Regions from separate parts of the Pseudarthrobacter sp. MDT1-56 genome, predicted to be linked through region 3. Evidence: predicted binding sites of a transcription regulator. Region 3 holds the regulator's gene; each other region holds the start of a gene.
What was found. The regulator LexA, encoded in region 3, represses DNA repair genes until DNA is damaged. The targets are predictions, from matches to a motif close to TCGAACANNTGTTCGA.
Positions count from the first base shown of each region.

Region 1: a site for LexA is predicted at 2,329-2,344, ahead of AC50YC_RS04750 (HNH endonuclease signature motif containing protein). Genes of this name have one in related genera too.
Region 2: a site for LexA is predicted at 3,230-3,245, ahead of AC50YC_RS03540 (LexA family protein). Genes of this name have one in related genera too.

Region 1 covers NZ_JBWZCK010000002.1:328,978-334,410, reverse strand. The annotation lists gene AC50YC_RS04755 (primosomal protein N') at 23-2,188, shown strand; gene AC50YC_RS04750 (HNH endonuclease signature motif containing protein) at 2,548-4,254, shown strand; gene AC50YC_RS04745 (ClpX C4-type zinc finger protein) at 4,365-4,751, opposite strand; gene AC50YC_RS04740 (MFS transporter) at 4,829-5,433, shown strand, end outside.
Region 2 covers NZ_JBWZCK010000002.1:61,319-66,751, reverse strand. The annotation lists gene AC50YC_RS03570 (L-threonylcarbamoyladenylate synthase) at 1-113, shown strand, start outside; gene AC50YC_RS03565 (hypothetical protein) at 127-390, opposite strand; gene AC50YC_RS03560 (PadR family transcriptional regulator) at 668-997, shown strand; gene AC50YC_RS03555 (VOC family protein) at 1,000-1,848, shown strand; gene AC50YC_RS03550 (dihydrofolate reductase family protein) at 1,936-2,526, shown strand; gene AC50YC_RS03545 (VOC family protein) at 2,633-3,034, opposite strand; gene AC50YC_RS03540 (LexA family protein) at 3,259-3,690, shown strand; gene AC50YC_RS03535 (Y-family DNA polymerase) at 3,683-4,975, shown strand; gene AC50YC_RS03530 (AfsR/SARP family transcriptional regulator) at 5,016-5,433, opposite strand, start outside.
Region 3 covers NZ_JBWZCK010000007.1:50,069-55,501, reverse strand. The annotation lists gene AC50YC_RS11310 (ATP-dependent DNA helicase) at 1-1,190, shown strand, start outside; gene lexA (transcriptional repressor LexA) at 1,270-2,022, opposite strand; gene AC50YC_RS11300 (LysM peptidoglycan-binding domain-containing protein) at 2,381-2,872, shown strand; gene AC50YC_RS11295 (histidinol-phosphate transaminase) at 2,929-4,047, shown strand; gene hisB (imidazoleglycerol-phosphate dehydratase HisB) at 4,113-4,739, shown strand; gene hisH (imidazole glycerol phosphate synthase subunit HisH) at 4,736-5,433, shown strand, end outside.

The sequences.
Region 1 (5,433 bases), on a different contig from region 3:
TGCTGAAGGGAGGACCCGCGCGATGAGCCCGATCCACGGCGCCGCCGCGCCGGACGAGCCCCTCCAGCTGTCGCTGCTCCAGGGGTTTCCGGGCTCGGCCGCCGCCTCCACCGGCCCACCCCTCGCCGCCGCGCTTCCGGTGGCCCGGGTACGGCTCGAGTCGTCCCTGCCGCACCTTGACCGGCCCTTCGACTACAGCGTGCCCGCCGCGCTCGACGCAGCGGCGCAGCCCGGTGTCCGGGTGAAGGTGAAGTTCAACGGCCAGGAACTCGCCGGCTACCTGATCGAACGGATGGCAGAATCCGACGCCGGCCACCCCCTCGTCCCGCTGTTCAAAGTGGTCTCGCCCGTCCCGGTGCTGACGACCTCCGTCGCGGACCTGGCCTACCGGGTCGCGGCGCGTTACGCCGGCAACGTCAGCGACGTGCTCCGTGTCGCCGTGCCGCCGCGGATGGCGAAACTGGAGAAGGACCTCGCTCCCGATGGAATCCAGGATCCGTCGCTCTTCACTGACGGGGACGACGACGGGTCGGGACCGGCACTACCTGCCGGACTGGAAGCGTCCAGCTGGACCTCCTACCGCAACGGCCCGGCCTTCCTGCAGCACCTCAATGCCGGGGAGTCGCCGCGGGCCGTGCTCAGCGCGCTCCAGGGCTTCGGGCCCGGAGGCTGGCCGCGCCTGATTGCCGAGGCGGTGGCCGCCGTACGCCTGTCCGGCCGCGGCGCCGTCGTCGTGGTGCCCGACTACCGGGACCTGGACCGGGTGGAGTCCGCTCTCCTGCAGCTCCTGCCCGCCGGAGACGTCGCAAGGCTCACCGCGGACGACGGCCAGACCCCGCGCTACCGCAGCTTCCTGCGCATCCTCAGCGGCGCTGCCGGCGTTGCCGTCGGCACCCGTTCCGCCGCCTACGCTCCCGTCCACAATCTCGGCCTGGTGGTCTGCTGGGACGACGGGGACGACCTGCACATCGAGCAGCGCTCACCCTATGCGCACTCCCGCGAAGTCCTGCTGCTGCGCGCCGGGCAGGAGGGCGCCGCGTGCCTGCTCGCCGCGCATACCCGGAGCACCGAGACGCAGCGCCTCGTCGAAGCGGGGTGGGCCTGGCCCGTGGAAGCGGATCGCACCGTCGTCCGCCGGACCGTTCCGCGGGTGCTGAACACCGCGGACAGCTACGAACTCGAACATGATCCGCTGGCCAGGATCGCGCGGTTGCCGGGCGCCGCCTGGCGTGCCGCCAAGGACGGGCTCGAACGTGGCCCGGTCCTGGTCCAGGTGGCGCGGGCCGGCTACGCGCCGTCGCTCGCCTGCGACAACTGCCGCGAACCGGCGCGCTGTACCGCCTGCAGCGGGCCGCTGGCCATCGCCGGGGCGAGCGGGAGCTCCGCCGTGCCGCAGTGCCGCTGGTGTTCTACGCCGGCGCCGGCCTGGCGCTGCGGCACCTGCAACGGGACCCGGCTCCGGCGGGGCGCTACCGGGGCGCTGCGCACGGCAGAGGAACTGGGCCGCGCCTTCCCGGGCAAGCCGGTCATCACCTCGTCGGGGGACCGGGTGCTGGCCACGGTTCCGGATTCGAAAGCCCTGGTCGTGGCGACGGTCGGCGCGGAACCCGTCGCTGCCGGCGGTTACGCGGCGGCACTGCTGCTTGACGGTGACTCGCTGCTGCGGCGCGAAAACCTGAGGGCGGGGGAGGACGCCGTCCGGCGCTGGTTCAACGCCGCAGCCTTGGTCCGGCCCGCGGGTGAGGGCGGTCTTGTGGTCATCACCGCGGACGACGCAGCCGGCGTCGGGGCCCTGCTGCGCTGGGACCCTGCCGGCTACGCCCAGCGGGAATTATCCCTCCGCCAGGAGCTGCAGCTGCCGCCGGCCGTCCGGGTCGCTTCCATCACCGGCGGCCGGACCGCCGTCGGGCACTTCGGCCAGGCCGTCGAGCAGCAGCTGGGCCCGCAGGGGATTGTACTGCGGACCGCCGGCCCGGCCCCCCTCGTGATGGCCGGCGCCCCCGGCCAGGCAGGGACCCAGGGCAAAGCCGACGGTGCCGCCGATGAGGACGTCCGGACGCTGCTGTTCATCCCTTACGGCCAGGCCGCGCAGGTAACCCGGGCGCTGCGGGCGGTCAAGGTAGCGGCCGCCGCCAAACGCACCGACGACCCGGTCCAGCTGCGGCTCGACGGCGTGGACGTGCTCTAGATCGACTCTGAACGAGGTACGTGCCCTCGGTGACGGTGCCGTCACCGGCCACGCGCACCGGGTCTACGTCCTCATCGATCCCGCCGCCGAAGACGTACACGCCCGCCGCCTTGGCCTCGTCGATGACGGCATGCGCGGCTTCGACCACAGCTTCGAAGCCGCGGCTGGGCTCGACGGCATAAGCCCTGCGCGGACATCCTCTCGTCGTTCCCGGACTCCCAAATTCGTTCCGCAAAACCTGTCCTCCAAAACCTGTCCTCCGTGAACGACTTTCACCCGGACCTGGCCCGTACCGGCGTCGGGCTGCACTGCGTCCGGCTCCACCATTTAATGTCGGTGACTCGTGATTTTATGGAGGTATGGAAAGCACGGCGTGGAGTGCGGAGTCCAGGGAGGCGCTGGCGGCTGTCGCGGCGTCCGTTGCTGCGCTGGCTGTTTTCGCCTCGGGCGGGGACCGCGCTGATCGGTCCGGCGCCGATCCGCTCCGGGGTGCCGAGTCTGATCCGTTGTGGGCTGATCCGTTGCGGGAGCTGGCGGATGGCTGCCTGGACAGTATGACCGGCGTGGCGCGGGTGGAGGCCGGGATGGCCGCGCTGAAGGTTTGGCTGACCGCGGACTACGCGGAGGCGACCCGGGCCCTGGCCTCCCCGGCGGCGTCCCCGCAGGACCGCGCCGTCCAGGAGATGGCTTTGGTCGCTGAGGTCGCGTGCGCATTGACGGTCAGTGAACACGCCGCCGGAGCCCTGCTGGGTGAGAGTCAGGCCCTGACGACTTCGCTGCCGCTGACCCTGGCGGCCCTGCAGGCCGGGACAATCTCCTGGGCCTATGCCCGGATCATGGTGGACGAGACCAGCAATCTGGATCCGGCCGGGGCGGCGGCATTGGAGGCGCACTTCCTGGACCCGGACGCGCCGAACCCGGCCCGCGGGTGCCCGGCCGGGGACCTCGTCCCGGGCCGGTTCCGCGCCAAGGCCCGTGTTTGGCGGGAACGCCACCACCCGGTCAGCATCGAACAACGCCACACCAAGTGTGCTGCGGACCGGCGGGTCGAGTACTGCCCGGACCGGGACGGGATGGCCTGGCTCTCCGCGTACCTCCCGGCCGACACCGCCGCGGGGATCTGGGAGCGGACCACCGCCGCCGCCCGCGCCCTCCAGGGCCCGGAGGAGGCCAGGACCCTGACCCGGCTCCGCGCCGACGTCGCCGCCACCTGGCTCCTCAGCACTGGACTGGCCGAAGGCGGCACCGGGACCATCGGCGGCACAAGCGAGGGAGGACACGGTCTGGCTGGCGGCACCGGCACCGGCACGGATGTCAGCGGCCTGGGTGGGGGTGTGCCGGTCCCGCGGGCGCAGGTCCTGGTCACCGTCCCGGTCCTGTCCCTCCTGGGTGCCACTGAGGAACCGGCGATGCTGGACGGGTACGGGCCGATCCCGCCGTCGATGGCCCGCCGCCTGGTCGCCGACGGTGCGGGTTCCTTTTACCGGGTCCTGACGGACCCGCGGGACGGTGCCCCGCTGGAAATCGGCCGGACCAGCTACCGCCTCACGAAAGCTCAGCGCCAGTGGCTCCGGCTCCGCGACGGCAGGTGCCCGTTCCCGGGATGTAACAACCCGTCCCTGGACAATGAGGCGGACCATCTCCTGGCCTGGGCCGACGGAGGCACCACCGGGATCACCAACCTGGGCCAGCCCTGCCCCAAGCATCACCGCCTGAAGCACAGCTCGGCCTGGACACCATCCGGGGCAAGCGAACACAGCCCGCCGGGGTGGACCTCACCGTCGGGGCGGCACTATCCCAGCGAACAGCAGGACTGGGAACCACCAGACTGGCCGGGCCATCTCCTGTGCACGGACGGAGGCCTGCCCGCGGACGAAGAACTGGACCTGGACCTGCCCCCGGATCCAGGCTGGAATTCCGATCTGGACCCGCCCCCCGACCCCTTCCCGGACTGTCACCACTTCACGGCCGGGCACGAATTTCCTGCAGCGATCCCGGAGGATCCACCCTGGCCAGAGCCCCTGGAGGACCCTTTCCCGGAATGCCTTCTAGTCCAACGTGACTGAGCGGCCATAAGACTGCTGCTGTCTCATTTCCATGGTGCTGGCTGAACCTTGATCGACCACAGTGCCGGTTGATTGTGCAGAGGCGGCCGTGGACGATGCGCGCAGCAGGCTCAGGGTGTGTCGGGCGAGGGGGCAGCAGCCGGGGATCGAAAGCGTTCCCAAGCCGACTGGCGGGTCATGCCCAAAGCAGCGCCAATGCGTGCCCAGCTGATATTTCTTTGCCGGGCGGTCCCCACCCAGGCACACAGCCGGTCTTCGACTTGCGCGGCGACTGCGGAAATTTCCGGCAGGTGGGCAAGCAGGGCTTCATCGGTCATGCTCACCCAAGGAGCCTCTGCCGGTGAGCTGTCCGTGCCGCTCAAAAGCTTTATGGATGACCTGGCGCAGTCCTCGCAGATGGCGACACCTGGACCTGCCACGAGGCGACGCCTGCGGCTGGCTAATTTTGCACAGAAACTGCACATCGTCGGGCCTTCAAGTGGCAGTTCGACTTCCACGGCGCTCTCCTTGAGTAAGTGTGTAAACATGTTCAGTGTGGTTGACGTGTCAGGAATAACCTGACAGATTGTCAGGTGTGACCTTACAGCCAGTTGTAGACGCCGGGCGCCGGCCGCCCGACAAGACACCTCTGATGCGGCTGGTTGTGTTCCGAAAGCTGTGGATGTCCAGCGCGTTCGAGGGTGTGGGCGACGAAGCAAGCCGCGTCCTGATCCCGATCATTGCTGTCTCGATGCTTGGTGCTGGCGCCCTGGAGGTGGGAATCATCAACGCCCTGGGCCTGAGTGCCTTCCTTGTCCTGGGCGTCCCGATCGGTGTCTGGGTGGACAGGCTTCGCCGGCGTCGACTGATGATCGCCGCGGACGTGTTCCGGGCACTGGTCGCCCTGAGCGTTCCGGCGGCCTTCGTGACGGGTGCAATGACGATCGGGCATCTGCTGGTCTGCTTGACGCTGATCAGCGTCGCCGATGTCGTGTTCACCACCGCTCATGGAGCCTTCGTCCCTTCCGTGGTGGACCGGGAGCAGGTCAGCGACGCCCACGCCCGGCTGCAATCGGCCGCCAGCATAGTCGCCGTCGGCTCCCCGTCCCTGACGGCGGCGCTGCTCAGCGTCATCGCCGCACCGTTCGCCCTGGTGAAGGCAGGGATCTCCTACGTACTGTCCGCCCTGAGCCTAGGATT
Region 2 (5,433 bases), on a different contig from region 3:
CCGTGATTGACTCCGGCGACTGCGGCGCGGAGCCGACGACGGTGATCGACTACTCCAGCGGCGTGGCCGAAATCGTCCGGCGCGGCATGGGCGACCCGTCCCGCTTCGAATAGGTGCCCGGCGGCCCTACGCGGTCTCGGCCGACGTTGCGGCGCCGGACGCCCGGTTCCGCAGCCAGCGCCGTGACAGGTCCACCACCGCGATGAGTCCCGCGAGCGGCGTGAGCACAGCCGCGGCGTAGACAAACAGCAGCCAGCTGAGCGTGGTCAGCAGCGTCTGGTGGTTGCTCAGCAGCGACAACCCGCCGAAGAGCCCTATGCCCCAAAACAGGACCACTCCGGCCAGCACCGCCGCCGAGGGATAGTACTCGTTCGTAACTGCGCTTTTCACAGTGCTTTGCACAGTGCTCTGCAAAATTCTCAAGGTTTTCATGGACCCTCCTCATACCTGGCGGTGGGGAAAGTCCGCCGGGGTCATTCCAAGTATGAGGCCCGCCGCGCCGGGATTTTCGTCGAAAACCCGGCACGTGACGAAGCTAACTTAGCGGCCGGATATGGGGCCGGAAGGCTCCGTCGCTGGTGACCACACCAGGAGGCTTGCAACCCCGCTACCTAGCGCTACTATGTAGCAGTAGCTAGTAGCACTGAGTAGTAGGAGGTGATGTCCCATGGGCAAGCAGATGACGGAAATGCTCAAGGGGACGCTGGAGGGCATCGTGCTGGCCCTCCTGACCGGGAAGCCGGCGTACGGGTACGAAATCACGACGCAGCTCCGGGCGAGGGGCTTCTCCGAGATCGCCGAGGGGACGGTGTACGCGCTGCTTATCAGGCTCGAGCAGAAAGGCCTTGTCGACGTCGAGAAGCGTCCGTCCCAGAAGGGGCCCCCGCGCAAGGTGTACTCCCTCAACGCTCAGGGACGGGAATATCTCGAAGACTTCTGGAGGACCTGGAGCTTCCTCACAGATCGGCTTGAACAGCTCCGCGACGGAGGCAGATGACCATGTCCATCTCAAAGTTCACCTCAAAGGTGATCGGCGACAAGCGACGCTGGCGGGAATACAAGGCCCGCACGCAACGGCTCCCCGCGAACTATCGCACGGCGGTCGAGGCGCTGGAACGGTATGTGATGTATTTCGGTCCGGCGGACGGCGACAGCGCATCGTCGATGTTCGAGGACCTTGCCGACCTGTTCGAGCAGGCTGCGGCTGACGGAACGCCGATCCGCGGGATTGTCGGGGATGACCCCGTGGAGTTCGCTGAGACGTTCCTCCAGAACTATGCCCCGGGCGGGTGGGTCACCCGGGAGCGGGAACGGCTGGCCCGCGCCGTCGAGCAGGCTGAGGGAGACGAGGCGGCCCCGCCCATGACGACGCTCCCGGCCCCGCACCCGCGATCCGCGATCCGCGGGCAGGAACCGCACCAGCGCTGCAAGGTCCTCCTGCTGACCTTCCCGGGCTATCGTGGGGCCATGCCCAGCCAATTAGCAGTGATTACCATCGACGCGATCCGGCCACGGGTGGTGGCCGACTTCTGGTGCGCCGTCCTCGGCTGGCATGTTGTCGACGAGGATAGCGGCGTCATCAGCATCGCGCCGCAGGACAAGACCTGGCCTTCCATTGATGTGGTCGCGGTGCCCGAGGGCAAGACCGTCAAGAACCGGCTGCATTTCGACCTCCGGGCTGACGGCGTATCCACTGCCGAGGAGCTCGAGCGACTGCTCGCCCTCGGCGCGCGGCGCATGGACGTGGGCCAGGGCCCGGACGTCAGCTGGGTGGTCCTGGGCGATCCCGAGGGCAACGAGTTCTGCCTGTTGTCCCGATCCGTCCAGGACGTCGAACATCAGGAGTGAGGCACAGTACGGAAAGGCACCAGCGGTCGCCATGGAAAATTCCCTGCAGTCGGCTTCGGGGTGACATGGTGGTGACGTAATGTGCCCATGGGCCGCGTCACATGCGATCTGACCATCTCGCTCGACGGATTCGCCGCCGGTCCGAACCAGAGCCAGGCGGAACCTCTCGGCGAGGGCGGAGTGCTCCTGCACAGGTGGCAGTTCGAAGAACCCGAGTCCAATGCAGCCGAGCGCGAAGGCATCCTCGCGGCCGGCGCCTTCATCATGGGACGGAACATGTTCGCAGGGCCCGGGGCGTGGGATGAGAATTGGCGGGGATGGTGGGGTGAGGAGCCGCCCTATCACGCACCCGTGTTCGTTCTCACCCATCAGCAACGCGAGCCCCTGGACATGCAGGGCGGCACCAGGTTCAACTTTGTGACCGAGGGGATCGAATCTGCGCTGGCCCAGGCACGGAAGGCCGCTGGGAGCAAGGACGTGGCCATTGCCGGAGGAGCGCAGACCGTGCGACAGTACCTTTCGGCGGGGCTGATCGACGAGCTGCGGCTCCACATCGCGCCTATCGTCCTGGGAGCGGGTGAGCGGTTGCTGGACGGAGTCGGCAACCTCAAGCTTGAGCCGACGGAAGTGCGCGGCACCCGGCTCGTCACCCACGTGCGCTATCGGGTGGTCCACTGAAGGGCAGCCTGTCCCCGGTTCCCAGCAGGTGGGCCGTTAGGCGCCCCCTCCCGGGTAGTGGAGCAGAACCACTCCGTTGCGGCCTCGTTAGGCAGCTGTGCGTCGCTTACGGCTCAGGTTCGTATCCGATGAGCCAGTGAAGGCCGTGCCGGTCTATGACTTGGCCGTCCGAAGCGCCCCAAGGCTTCGGGGCAAGGGGGTCCACCACCTGGCCGCCGACAGCGAGCTTGTCGAACCACTCATGAAGCACTGACGGTTCGACGGTCCCCAGCAATGAGAGCATGACACCTTCGAGCCGGACACTTTTCTGGCCTGCCGCCACATCCGATCCCGCCATCGCAACGACCCCGCTGAGCACTCCGTGAGCTATGGCGCCCGGCACGCCGTCGCTTCTACTGAAGTCCTCGTTGGTGAACAAGGAAAGCTCTCCGCCGAAAACGTCCGCGTAGAAGCCGAGTGCTTCACGCGCCGTGCCGGGGAAACTGACATAGATCTGCGGCGCCGTCATGTGCACAGCATACAGACACAGCCCACCCACAGATCCCTAACGCCCACGAAGCTGCATCGTGTGTGTGGATGATCGCCTGCCGCAGCGTGAAGAGGACGCCGTGGCCAACGTCATGCTGGAGTGTCGCCACCCCTGTCGGCCAGGAACTTCCGCGAAGAATGCTCAATGTCAGCACCCGGGGCTACACTGAATAGATCGAACATATATTCGAATAAAGGTGTGTTGTGGGCGTAATCATCGGGCCCCGCGTGATAGACGCGGGCACTTCTCTTTTGTCGGTCCTGATCTCGCCGGTGCAGGTCGCCGCCGGCTACCCTTCTCCGGCCCAGGACTACTTTGACGGCCGCATTGACCTCAACGAACATCTCATCAAGGACATCACCAGCACGTACGTCGTCCGGGTGTCCGGCGACTCCATGGAGGGCGCGGGGATCAGCGACGGCGACGAGCTGATCGTCAACCGGGCACTCGAGCCGCGCGACGGCTGCGTCGTCATCGCAGTCCTCGATGGGGAACTCACGGTCAAGAGGCTGCGCCTGACGGCTTCGGGCGTGGTGCTTCAGGCAGACAACCCCCGCTATCCGGACATCATGGTCCCGGGCCTGTCGGACTTGGTCATTTGGGGTGTCGCGACCCGCTGCCTGCACCATGTCTAGGGCCGTGCCCGGCCGTGGCAGCATCGCCCTGGTTGACGTGAACAGCTTCTATGCCAGCGCCGAACGCGCCTTCAACCCCTCCCTCGAGGGCCGTCCGCTGGTGGTCCTCTCCAACAACGACGGCTGCGCCGTCACCCGCTCCCCCGAGGCCAAGGCACTCGGGATCCCCCTGGGCGAGCCTTGGTTCAAGCTCGCGCCCCGGGCCAAGGAATGGGGGCTCGTGGCACTATCCAGCAACTACGAGCTGTACGGGGACATCAGCGCCAGGGTGATGGAGCTCCTCGGCCGTTACTCGGCCTGGCTGGAGGTCTACAGCATCGACGAGGCATTCCTGGGCGTCAGCGGCACCCCGGAGGAGCTTCAGCGGCTGGGGCACACCATGAAGACGGCGGTGCGCCGGAACGTCGGTGTCCCCGTCTGCGTCGGCATCGCCGGCACCAAGACGCTGGCGAAGCTGGCCAACAAGTGGGCCAAACACAACCCGGCGTTCGACGGCGTCTGCCACTGGGATGCCGTGCCCGCTGGCCAGCAGGAGAAGCTCATGGCGGGCCTATCCGTGGTCGAACTCTGGGGAGTCGCGACGCGGCTGACCAAACGGCTCAATGCCCTGGGCATCCATTCGATCCTGGACCTCGCGCGGGCGGACCCGGCCAGGATCCGGGACCGCTTCTCCGTGGTACTGATGCGGACCGTCCTGGAACTCCAGGGAACTCCGTGCATCCCCCTCGAGCAAGAGCGGATCGGCCGCGACCAGCTGATCTTCAGCCGTTCCTTCTCAACCCCGATCACCACCAGCGCCGGCCTTCGCCAGGTCCTCGGCGTCTATGCCCAGCAGGCCAGTGCCCGACTGGCGAGGCACGGGCTCCAGGCTAAGGTGCTGACGGCCTTCGCCGCCACGTCCCATTACAGCCCGCAGCCCAGCTCGCACCCCACGGTGTGCGTGCCCCTGCCCATGCCCACCGCTGACCCGGTACTCCTGGCGAAGGCGGCGTATGCCCTGCTCCCCCGGGCCGAGAACGGCATGAGGTACGTCCGCGCCGGGATCATGGTCACCGATCTGCGCCCCACCGGCAACCAGGCACCGCTGGAGATCTTCGAGAACCCGCACGAGGAACGCGGCATCGGCTCGCTGCTGGAGGAGGTCAGCCGGCGGTATGGACGCGGCTCCATCGGGCTGGGCCGCGCCGGAATCCGGGGCGGGCCGGACTGGAGCATGAAACGCGGCATGCTGTCCCCGCGGTACACGACCCACTGGGCCGAGCTCCCGGTCGTCAAAGCGGGGTGACTGCCCGGGCCGGGCGCCTGCAGCAGGGCACAGCGGATCGTCAGACAGCGGCGGCCAGCGCCTGTTGCAGGAAGGAGTCGAGCACCCGGCCGGCGTTCTCCTGCATGCGCCGGGATTCCTCTGCGGCAGGCTGCGTGCATTTAGGGCCGTGAAGCCGTTCACCCAAATAGAGCAGGGCCGCCAGGACTTCCGAGAGCTCGGTGTTTCCATCGGCGCGCTGCCGCAACAATCTCAGGTGGGCAGCCCGCAGCGCCGGTCCCGGCGTGCAGCCGAGGTCGCGGTCGAACAGCCGGCGGCAACGTTCATAGGCGTTCAACCCCTCCACCGGCAGTCCCGCCTGCTCGTATCCCGCGACAAGGATGGTCCAGGCCCGTTCATTGAGCGGCTCACACCGGATGGCAGTCTGTGCCAGCGAGACGGCGAGCTCGGGTTTGTCGAGGAACGCTGCGGTCTCTGCC
Region 3 (5,433 bases):
CGCGGAAGCACACCGGCATCACGGTGGACGCCCTGAACAACGCCGCGTCCAACCTCGAACTTGCCATCGAAGGGGTCCCCAGCGGACTGATGCCCAACGGCCTCAACAGCGAACAACTGGACTGCGTGGACCAGCTGCGGGACGCCTGCCGCGCGGCGCTCTCGGACTCCAAGGGGGACAGCGCCAACACGGCCGACGGCGGCCGCCAGCTCGCGCGCTCCCGCCTCATGGTGATCCTGGAGCTCTGCGAACGGCTGCTCGCCGCCCGCGAAAACCGCGAGGTGGTCTGGTTTTCCCGCAACAGCACCTTCGACCCGCAGCAGGGCTACTCCCAGCCGGACGAGTCCGCGCCGGCCCTGATCAACATCGCACCGCTCAGCGTCGCCGGACGGCTCCGCGAGGGCCTGTTCGCGGACCACACCGTCATCCTGACGTCGGCGACGCTGGCGATCGGGTCAGCCTTCGAACCCGCCGCCGGCGGCCTGGGCCTGGTAGGGCCAGGTGCCCCGAGCTGGACCGGGGTCGACGTCGGCTCGCCCTTCGAATATCCGAAACAGGGCATCCTCTACGTTGCCAAGCACCTGCCCAAACCCGGCCGCGGCATGTCCCCGGAAGCCCTAGACGAGCTCGAGAAGCTGATCCGGGCCTCCGGCGGCGGAGCACTGTGCCTGTTCTCCTCCCGGCGCGCCGCCGAGGAAGCCGCTGAGGCCCTGCGCCCGCGGCTGGACATGAGCATCCTCTGCCAGGGGGATTCGACCATGACCGCGCTGGTCAAACAGTTCGCCGACGAACCGGACACCTGCCTCTTCGGCACCATGTCGCTGTGGCAGGGTGTCGACGTGCCGGGGACCTCCTGCCGCCTCGTGGTGATCGACCGGATCCCGTTCCCGCGGCCCGACGACCCACTGATGACAGCACGGTCCCGTGCGGTGGCCCAGGCCGGCGGTAACGGGTTCATGAGCGTTTCCGCGACCCACGCCGCCATCCGCCTGGCCCAGGGTGCCGGCCGGCTGATCCGTACGACGACGGACAGGGGAGTGGTGGCAGTGCTGGACTCACGACTCTCCACCGAGCGCTACGGGGGATTCCTCCGCGCCGCCCTGCCGCCGTTCTGGCCCACCACCGACCCCGCGATTGCCTACGCAGCCCTGGAACGGCTCGCGAAGGAATCCGGGCAGCCCGCCAAGTAGTCCGCACAAACGCGTTGGGCCCCGTCCGATTCCGGAGGGGCCCATTTCGCGGCTTTTGACGTGCCGGTCCTGAGAGGTCCTAGAGGGAGCGCAGCACCGAGACGACTTTGCCCATGATGACGGCGTGATCGCCGAGGATGGGCTCGTACTGGGTGTTCTGCGGCAGCAGCCAGGTGTGGCCGTCGCGCTGGCGGAATGTCTTGACCGTCGCCTCGTCATCCAGCAACGCGGCGACGATGTCGCCGTTGATGGCGTCGCCCTGCCGGCGCACAACCACCCAGTCACCGTCGCAGATGGCGGCGTCGATCATCGAGTCCCCCGCGACTTTGAGCATAAAGAGCTCGCCGTGGCCCACCAGCTGGCGTGGCAGGGGCATCACGTCCTCGACGACCTGGTCGGCCAGGATCGGCCCGCCCGCGGCAATGCGGCCCACCAGCGGCACCATGGCGGTGTCGGTGGCGCTGGCCAGCTCGGAGACCGACAATCCGCCGACCGTGCGCAGTCCGCTGGACTTCTCCACCCCTGAAATCTTCGTGGTTCCCTCGTCGAGGGTCAGCGGCATCAGCACTTCCATGGCGCGGGGGCGCTTGGGGTCACGCCGCAGGTAGCCAAGTTTCTCCAGCTGGGAGAGCTGGTGGGTGACGCTGGAGAGGCTGGCCAGGCCAACGGTGTCGCCGATCTCGCGCATGGAGGGCGGATAGCCGTTGTCCGTGACGGAGCGCTGGATGGTTTCCAGGATCTTCTTTTGCCGGACGGTGAGGCTCTTTGGTGGCCGGGCTGCCTGCGGGCTCCGTTGCTGGGTGGCCCTGCCGCCAGTGGCTGGTGCTGCCATGTTCGCCAACGCCTTTCCGTTCGGCCCGGCCGCCGTGGCTGCGGCTGCCGGGAACTTCCGGCCTGAAATGTCAGACCCTGCTGATCAACTGCAGAAGTGGTTGTTCTGTAGCTCAAACGTAGGCCAGCCACACTGCTTTTTCAAACATTTGTTCTAGCGAGTCTCGACATTGTTCGTTGATAAGTGCTAAAACAGAACAAGCAAGGTTCGAATATGTGTTCTAGTCATCGCCGTTAGAGGGTGGAGCATTGTTCGGACACAGCGTGACGTTCGGTTCTTTGTTCGAAGGTTAGGCCGGTTGGCGGCAAGTACGTGGAGTACGCCGGGCGGCACAGTATGGTCCAGGAGGGCTCAGTTCATGTCAGCATCAAGCGCGTTTCACGACACTTTCGGCCGCGACGCATTCGGCAACTACGGCCGCCCAGAGGGCGGTACGTCCGCCGGCCAGCAGGGCGCCTTTGGTCAGCAGGGCCCCATCGCCCAGCACGTCCCGGCTGGCGGAAACAGCAATGCGGGCCGGGGGCCGCGGGTCAAGCAGGCGCCGCTGCGGCTCACCCGGCGGGGGCGCTTTGTCTTCATCGGGGTGCCGCTGATTCTGCTGGCCGCGCTCATTTTGTCCTTCAGCGGTTTCCTCAACGCCCCGGCCAAGGCGGCAGAGTCCGCTGCCGGGCTGTCGCTGACTCCCACCGTGACCGTGACGGTGCAGCCCGGTGAGTCGCTCTGGGCCATCGCCGAGGCCGTGGCGCCGGAGCGCGACCCCCGAGACGTCGTCACCGATATCATCCAGCTGAACAACCTGGACGCCGCCCGTGTTGTGCCGGGCCAGGCACTCTTCATTCCGTCCAAGTAACCCGCCCGATCCGTCACAGTTTCAGGGCCCGCCGCGATCTCACTTAAACTGGTGCAGTGACTGACCAGCTAGAGCGCCTGAACCGACTTCCCCTCCGGACCAACCTGCGCGGCCTGACGCCGTACGGCGCGCCGCAGCTGGACGTCCCCATCCTGCTCAACGTCAACGAAAACACCCATGGTGTCCCGGCCGACGTGCGGGCCGCGATTTCCGAGGCCGTCACGCTTGCCGCAGCCGGCTTGAACCGCTATCCGGACCGCGAATTCACGGAACTGCGCGAAGCCCTCGCGGAATACCTCGGCCACGGACTGGGTGCCGACAACATCTGGGCCGCAAATGGTTCCAACGAGGTTCTCCAGCAGATCCTCCAGGCCTTCGGCGGCCCGGGGCGCACCGCCCTCGGCTTCCCTCCCACATATTCGATGTACCCGCTGCTGGCCTCCGGTACCGACACCGGCTACATCGTCGGGGCCCGCGCCGATGACTACGGACTCAGTGCGGAATCGGCCGCCCGCCAGGTCCGCGGACTCCAGCCGAACATCGTCTTCCTGTGTTCCCCGAACAACCCCACCGGCACCGGGCTTGGCCTGGACGTCGTTGAGGCCGTCTATGAGGCCGGCGAAGCCAGCCAGACCATCGTGATCGTCGACGAGGCGTACCACGAGTTCGCCCACGACGGCACGCCCAGCGCCCTCACGCTGCTGCCCGGCCGGGAACGGCTGATCGTCTCGCGCACCATGAGCAAGGCCTTCGCCCTGGCCGGCGCCCGTGTTGGCTACATGGCGGCGGCGCCCGAGGTGACGGACGCCCTGCGGCTGGTCCGGCTCCCGTACCACCTTTCGGCCATCACCCAGGCGACAGCCCTGGCCGCCCTGCACCACCGGGTCGCGCTGATGGCCGACGTCGAAGACATCAAGCGCCAGCGGGACAGGATCGTGTCCGAACTGCAGCGGATGGGCCTCAAACCGGCCGCCTCCGACTCAAACTACGTCTTCTTCGGCGGCCTGGACAATCCGCACGAGGTCTGGCAGGGCCTGCTCGACGCCGGTGTGCTGATCCGCGATGTTGGGATTCCCGGGCACCTTCGCGTCACCGCCGGGACTGAGACGGAAACCACAGCCTTCCTCGAAGCCCTCGAACGGATCCTGGCCGGCCAAGCAGTGCAGCCCGCCTAGACTTAACCCAGGACATCCACCCTGCCCTGTTCGCCGGGCACCGTCGTCATCCAAAGGACACCCACATGAGCAACACCGGATCAACCGCTGCCGAGGGCCGGACCGCACGCATGGAGCGGACCACCAGCGAGTCATCCGTGCTGGTCGAGATCAACCTGGACGGCACCGGGGTCTCCGACATCAGCACGTCCGTTCCGTTCTACGACCACATGCTGACGGCGCTGAGCAAGCACTCCCTGATCGATATGACGGTCAAGGCCACCGGCGATACGCACATTGATGTCCACCACACGGTTGAGGATGTAGCCATCACCTTCGGCGAAGTCCTGCGCACCGCGCTGGGGAACAAGGCCGGGATCCGCCGCTTCGGGGAAGCCACGGTACCCCTCGACGAGGCCCTCGCGCAGGCCGTCGTCGACGTCTCCGGCCGCCCCTACCTCGTGCACGGTGGCGAGCCCGCCGGCCAGGAGTACCACCTGATTGGCGGACACTTCACCGGGTCCCTGACCCGTCACATCTTCGAGGCGATCACCCTGCACGCCGGAATCTGCCTGCACATGAACGTCACCGCAGGCCGGGATCCGCACCACATCGTCGAGGCCCAGTTCAAGGCCTTCGCCCGCGCCCTGCGCGCTGCCATCGAACCGGATCCCCGGGTCGAGGGCATCCCGTCCACCAAGGGCGCGTTGTGACCGGCAAGGTGCTGAAGGACGGCGCCATCATCAACCCCGACGCCGGCAGGAAGCCGGTGTCGGCCGAGGGCAAGCCCACCGTCACGGTCCTCGACTACGGCTCCGGCAACGTCCGCTCCGCCGTGCGCGCCCTCGAACGCGCCGGTGCCGAGGTGATCCTCAGTTCCAAGCCGGAGGATGTGCTCAACGCCGACGGGCTCGTGGTCCCCGGTGTCGGGGCGTTCGAAACGGTGATGCGTGAGCTCAAAGCCGTCGATGCCATCCGCATGATCGGCCGCCGCGTCGCCGGCGGCCGCCCCGTGCTGGCCATCTGCGTGGGCCTCCAGGTGCTCTTCGAAGCCGGCGTCGAGCACGGCACAGAAGCCGAAGGCATGGGGGAGTGGCCCGGGAAGGTCGAACTCCTCCCCGCCGACGTCGTACCGCACATGGGCTGGAACACCGTGTCCGTGCCGGCGGGCTCCAGGCTCTTTGCCGGGGTCGAAAACGAGCGTTTCTACTTCGTGCACTCCTATGGGGTCCAGCAGTGGGACTTCGATGTTATCCAGCCGCGGATGACGGCGCCGCTTGTCACCTGGTCGGAGCACGGTGCCCCCTTCATCGCCGCCGTGGAAAACGGCCCGCTGTGCGCGACGCAGTTCCACCCGGAGAAGTCCGGCGACGCCGGTGGACGCCTGCTGCGCAACTGGGTGGAAGG